Prochlorococcus marinus str. AS9601: one gene and its partner. Each later gene encodes a partner of the first gene's protein in a complex. Links are inferred from orthologs where the notes say so. Each region holds a gene or a part of one and is shown on either strand. Other genes may lie near its edges.

The links.
Region 2: the proteins of mnmE (region 1) and mnmG are in contact, whole or in part, in a solved structure (PDB 9HIP), measured with the Escherichia coli proteins. The link is inferred for Prochlorococcus marinus str. AS9601 from one-to-one orthologs.

The regions. Positions count from the first base shown.
Region 1 is NC_008816.1:189,924-192,982, reverse strand. The notes cover bases 1-2,965. They hold mnmE (tRNA uridine-5-carboxymethylaminomethyl(34) synthesis GTPase MnmE), read left to right. Parts: upstream 1-774; coding sequence 775-2,157; downstream 2,158-2,965. Other genes in these bases: nadC (carboxylating nicotinate-nucleotide diphosphorylase), read left to right, coding at 2,240-2,965; A9601_RS10130 (DUF2062 domain-containing protein), read right to left, coding at 265-708; A9601_RS10135 (RelA/SpoT family protein), read left to right, coding at 1-246. In the rest of the region: more of nadC, read left to right, coding at 2,966-3,059. UniProt on the Escherichia coli protein: Exhibits a very high intrinsic GTPase hydrolysis rate. Involved in the addition of a carboxymethylaminomethyl (cmnm) group at the wobble position (U34) of certain tRNAs, forming tRNA-cmnm(5)s(2)U34.
Region 2 is NC_008816.1:1,618,806-1,622,284, forward strand. The notes cover bases 338-3,265. They hold mnmG (tRNA uridine-5-carboxymethylaminomethyl(34) synthesis enzyme MnmG), read left to right. Parts: upstream 338-781; coding sequence 782-2,749; downstream 2,750-3,265. Other genes in these bases: dnaB (replicative DNA helicase), read left to right, coding at 338-769; A9601_RS18010 (chorismate lyase), read left to right, coding at 2,798-3,265. Also shown: more of dnaB, read left to right, coding at 1-337; more of A9601_RS18010, read left to right, coding at 3,266-3,376; A9601_RS18015 (hypothetical protein), read right to left, coding at 3,353-3,479. UniProt on the Escherichia coli protein: NAD-binding protein involved in the addition of a carboxymethylaminomethyl (cmnm) group at the wobble position (U34) of certain tRNAs, forming tRNA-cmnm(5)s(2)U34.

The DNA of each region.
Region 1 (3,059 bases):
AATAAGTTTCCAATTCAGCTACGAATAGAAGTAATTGATCGAGTTGGAGTTCTCAAAGATATTCTTATGCGGTTATCTGATAAAGGTATAAACGTTAGTGATGCCAATGTTAAAACTGCTTATGGTAAACCAGCTATTATAAATCTTTGTGTAGGTCTTGAAAGTTATAATCAACTTCACAAAACAATTGAACAAATTAAATCAATGGCAGATGTTTTAGATATTGCCAGAGTTGGACAAAGTTAATTTTAAAATCAGATCAATCTATCTTTTACTTTTTATCTTGTAGATAAAGAAAACAATACTGCCGCAAATCAAAGCTAATAAAATACCTACACAAGATGAACCTAAGAGTAATTTTAAGGAAAAAATTCTACCTTGTTTCCATAAGTCATCAATAACTAAACTTTTTTCAAGAATTTTATTAGAAGGATTATTTAAAAAAATCGAACCAACTTTATAGTTAAAATAATAAAGTGGAATATAAGTAAAAGGGTTACTGATCCAGGTACCAATTGCAGCTAGAACAATATTTCCCTTAGCTATTTTCGCAAAAAATACTCCCATTAAAGTCTGAAAACCAAAAAATGGAAAGCAACCACTAAATACCCCTATTGCTAAACCTTTAGCATTAAAGAAAGGACTTCCATTCTGACTCCTAAATAATGATAGAATTTTCTTATAGGTAATATCTCTTTTAAATCTCATTCAGAAAGAAAATTTCAAAATTAAATTCTTGATAATCTTACTTAATTATCCATAACAAAGCGAGAGATGGATTCGATAGTTACTACAGAAGATACGATAGCCGCAATTGCTTCAGCTATAAGTATTGGGAAGGGAGGAGTTGCGATAATAAGAGTATCAGGGAAAGACGCAATAAATTCTTGCAAAAAGATTGTTCAAACTAAATCTAAATATGCATGGGAATCACATAGAGTTTTTCGTGGTTTTATTCAGGAAAATAAACAAAATAAATTTATAGATGAGGTTTTAATTTTAGTGATGAAATCCCCAAATAGCTTCACAGGAGAGGATGTAGTTGAACTTCATTGCCATGGCGGAATTATCATAGTAAATAAAGTTTTAAAGATATTATTATCTAATAATTCTAGAGTTAGACTTGCAAACCCAGGAGAATTTAGTCAAAGAGCTTTTCTTAATGGGAAAATAGACCTTACTCAAGCCGAGTCGATTAATCAATTAATTAATGCAAGCAATGCCAGATCAGCAGAGTTAGCCTTTAGCGGGGTTCAAGGAGAAATAAAGAAAAAAATTGATGATATTAAAAATGACCTTATAAATCAACTTTGCGAAATAGAAGCGAGAGTTGATTTTGAAGAAGACTTCACAGATTTTGATTACACCAAATATCTAAAAAACATTAAAAAAGTCAAAGAAAAAATAGAATTACTAATAGAAAATGCAAAAAGAAATTCATATATTCACAATGGAATATCCATTGCGCTTATAGGAAAAACAAATGTTGGCAAAAGCTCTTTATTAAATTTGCTTGCGAAAAAAGAGAAAGCAATCGTAACTAATATTCCTGGAACAACTAGAGATGTTATTGAAGTTAATTTAACTATTAATGATATTCCAATGAAAATAATTGATACTGCTGGCATAAGAGAAACTCATGAACAAATTGAAAGTATTGGAATTAAAAAAAGTTTTGGGAAAATAAAAGAGTCAGATTTTATAATTTATATTTATAGTCTTGAAGAAGGATTTAATGAAGAAGACAAAAAAATAATACAAGAAATTCCCAAAGAAAAATTAATTACTATTTTGGGCAATAAAAAAGATTTAATTGATTGCAAAAATATTAATTCAAATGAGTTAAAACACACAATTCTTATGAGTATTAAGAATAATGATGGTGAAAGATTATTAATAGACACAATTATAAAAAAATGCGGATTAAAACAAGTAGAAAATATCAATATATTTTTAAACGATAGACATCTAACAAATTTGTCTGCTTGCTTATCTAATTTAAATGATACTGATGAAATAATTGAAAATAAATTACCATTTGATTTGTTATCAATTGAGCTGAGAGATGGAATTCAAAACTTATCTAAAATAACTGGTCAAGAATTAACAGAGGAACTTCTAGATAATATTTTTTCTAAGTTTTGTATTGGTAAATAAATTTGAGTTAAATTACATAGTGATATATAGTTGATTCTCTAACTTCAGTTTAATTTTTATTAATTAATTATTTATTAGTTTAGTGGATTTAAATACTCCAATAATAAGTAAAATCATTGATAATTGGATCGATGAAGATATAGGTAGGGGAGATCTTACAAGTTCCTCTATTACAGAAGAGAATGGTAATGCATATTGGATTGCAAAAGAAGAGGGTATATTCTGCGGGGTTGAAATTATAAAAGAAATTTTTAGAAAAATTGATTTAAAAATCAGTCCAAAATTTAATATCTCTGATGGAGATCAATTTGTTAAAGATCAAAAACTCTTAGAAATATATGGGCCTTCAAAAAGTTTGCTAGCTAGTGAAAGAATAAGCTTAAATATAGCAATGCATTTATCTGGAATATCAACATACACAAAGAATCTTGTAAATAAGTTAGAAGGTACAAATATAAAATTAGCAGATACTAGGAAAACGACTCCTGGCTTAAGAATATTTGAAAAATATGCATTCAAATGCGGAGGTGGAGTCAATCATAGAATGGGATTATACGATGCAGCTATGATAAAAGAAAATCACATTGCATGGACAGATAATCTTAATAATGCAGTAAAAAAAATTCGAATAAATTCGCCTTTTACAACTCATATCATAATTGAAGCTGAGAATATCGAACAGGCAAAAGAAGCAGTATTAGCAGGAGCAGATAGTGTCTTATTGGATGAACTTAGCCCTGAAATAATCAAAAAAAACGTTCAAGAATTAAGAGATTTATCAATGAATAGCTTAAAAAAAGAAGTAAATAAAAATTTGATAATAGAAGTTTCTGGAATTAACCCTGAAGAAATTAGTAAATATCTAATAAAAGGTATTGATTTGATTTCAACAAGTTCTTCAA
Region 2 (3,479 bases), 1.4 Mb from region 1 along the record:
TAATTTCTACGATCTTGATGCGATGACTCAAGGTTTTCAAAGAAGTGATTTAATAATTGTTGCTGGAAGACCTTCAATGGGGAAAACTTCAATAGTTCTTAATCTGGCTAAAAATGTTGCACAATCTCAAGATTTACCTGTGTGTGTATTTAGCCTTGAAATGAGTAAAGAACAGTTGACATATAGACTACTCTCTATGGAAGTGGGGATCGAAAGTGGCAGGCTAAGAACAGGAAGATTACAGCAAGAAGAATGGCCATTACTCGGAGAAGGTATCAATTCATTAGGTCAATTACCAATATTCATAGATGACAAGCCTAACCTAAGTGTTCTAGAGATGAGATCTCTATGCAGAAGATTAATAGCTGAACAAAAAAAAGAACTTGGATTAATTGTGATTGATTATCTGCAGTTGATGGAAGGTTCAACCCCTGATAATAGAGTTCAAGAACTTTCACGAATAACAAGAGGTCTTAAAAGCATGGCCAGAGAATTAAAAGTCCCAGTAGTAGCTTTATCTCAGCTTAGTAGAGGGGTTGAGTCTAGAACAAATAAAAGACCAATGTTAAGCGATCTAAGAGAATCAGGATCTATTGAACAAGACGCAGATTTAGTATTAATGATTTATAGAGATGAATACTATAATCCGGAGACTGAAGATAGAGGCATTACAGAAATCATTGTCACTAAACATAGAAATGGACCCGTAGGAACTGTTAAATTATTATTTGAACCTCAATTTACGAGATTTAGGAATTTAGCTAATTAAATCGATCCTAAAATGCAAGATCATAACTCAACAAATGAATCTTTTGACGTCATCGTTATTGGAGGAGGACATGCAGGATGCGAAGCCGCTATAACAACAGCAAAATTAGGTTTTTCTACTGCCTTATTTACAATCAATCTAGATAGGATTGCCTGGCAACCGTGTAATCCTGCTGTTGGGGGACCAGCAAAAAGTCAGTTGGTTCATGAAGTTGATGCATTAGGTGGAATTATTGGTAAATTAGCCGATGAAACAGCTATTCAAAAAAGAATATTAAATGCAAGTAGAGGCCCAGCTGTATGGGCGTTAAGAGCTCAGACAGATAAAAGAGAATACTCAAAAAAAATGATCGAAATACTACAAAATACAGATAATTTATCTTTAAAAGAAGCAATGATTACTGAACTGGATATTGCAAAAACTGAACAAATTGGATTGAACTCAAAAAAAATCTTAAAAAAAAGAATAAAGGGTGTAAAAACATTCTTTGGTAGTTATTATTCCGCAAGATCAGTTATCATCACAGCTGGTACATTCTTAGAAGGAAGAATATGGATAGGAAATAAATCAATGTCAGCTGGCAGATCGGGCGAACAAGCAGCACAAGGTCTTACTCAGAATTTACACGAAATTGGTATCAAAACAGAACGTTTAAAAACAGGTACTCCAGCAAGAGTTGATAAAAGAAGTATCATTTTTGATGAATTAGATGTTCAACCAAGTACTGCAGTAGATAAATATTTTTCGTTTGACCCAGATATAAAAAATAATATGCCCCAAGTTAGTTGTCACATCACAAGAACAACTACCAAAACCCATCAACTTATTAGAGATAATTTACATTTAACTCCCATTTACGGCGGTTTTATTGATAGTAAAGGGCCAAGATATTGTCCATCAATTGAAGATAAAATCGTCAAATTTGCTAATAAAGAATCACATCAAATTTTCTTAGAACCAGAAGGAATTAATACCCCTGAAATATATGTACAAGGATTTTCTACAGGTTTACCCGAAAATATTCAATTAGAACTTTTAAGGACCTTACCTGGATTAGGTGAATGTAAAATGTTGCGACCAGCATATGCTGTGGAGTATGACTATATACCTGCAACACAGCTCCAAACATCACTCGAAACGAAAGAAATTGAATATTTATTTAGCGCCGGACAAATTAATGGCACTACTGGTTATGAAGAAGCAGCAGCACAAGGATTAGTTGCAGGAGTCAATGCGACAAGAAAACTAAACAAAAAAGATCCAATAATCTTCTCCAGAGAAAGCAGTTATATAGGAACAATGATCAATGATTTAATTACAAAAGATCTCAAAGAACCATATAGAGTTCTCACTAGTAGGAGTGAATATAGGTTAACTCTCAGAGGAGATAATGCAGATAGAAGATTAACACCATTAGGTTATCAAATAGGGCTAATTAATGAGAAAAGATGGTCGGCCTATCAAGAAAAGATGAACCTCCTCGAAGAAGAGAAATTTAGATTGAATAATACTCGTTTAAAAAATACCGATGAAATATCAAAAAAAATAGAATTAGAAACGGGATCAAAAATCAAAGGCTCAACAACTTTGAAAGAACTCTTAAAAAGACCAAACTTTCATTATTCAGATCTAATTAAATATAATTTGAATGAAAGAAATCTAGGTTCTTCAATACAGGAAGGTGTTGAAATAGATATTAAATACGAGGGTTACCTTAAAAGACAAAAAAACAACATAGAACAAATAAATCGTCAAAGCTGTAAATCTCTGCCTCAAGAAATAAACTATGAAAAGATAGAGACATTATCTTTAGAAGCCAGAGAAAATTTGAATAAGATAAAGCCAAAAAATTTTGGTGATGCTTCAAAAATTCCCGGTGTCAGCAAAGCTGATTTAACTGCATTACTTGTTTGGCTAAAAATAAGAGAAATAAAAAAAGAAAAGGCAAATATTTTTGTCGAAAAAAAGTTATCATCTTAAAAGGATTCCGTCTGAGCACTGAATAATAAACTTTTTAAATCACCAAAAATTTTATGGGAAGAAAAAGCCTCTACTTTTTTAGTGAAAAATTCATTACCAAAAATATCTGGTCCATGGAAATTAATGCTGCTTGGGGATGGAAGTCCAACTAGACATTTACAGCTTTTAACTAATCAAGAGACGAAAATTAAATTAATTTCAATGCAAGTAGACCCTCTATTCATCTCAGAAGGACCTAAAGAATTAAATCAGTTAAATGGACCTTTAATTAGAAGACAAGTATGGATTAAAAACAATAATAAAAACCTAGCATGGGCTGAAAGTTGGTGGAATGCGGAACAAGTGAATGAAAATTTAAAAGCCAAAGAAGAACCAATTTGGAAAAATTTAACACAAGACAGATCGGAATTGTTTAGAGAAGTTGATCGAATTTCACTTGTTAATTCAAATTGGTTAGAAGATCAATTTTGTTTTAAAGGCCCATTCTGGTCAAGAAATTATAGATTTTTTCGAGACAAAAAGCCTCTAACAATTATTAGAGAAGTATTTAATCCACATTTAGAAAGTTTACTAGGCTATTCAGGAATTAAAGAATTCACGAAACTATACTCTTCTTCTTCTTCTTGATCTGGGAAGATTTCTTGATTTTGATTGAACTTGTTGGTTTGATTGATCCCTCGAAGTATTAATCTCTTTTTCTGAAGCTCTTTGCCATCTTTCAACTTTGAAA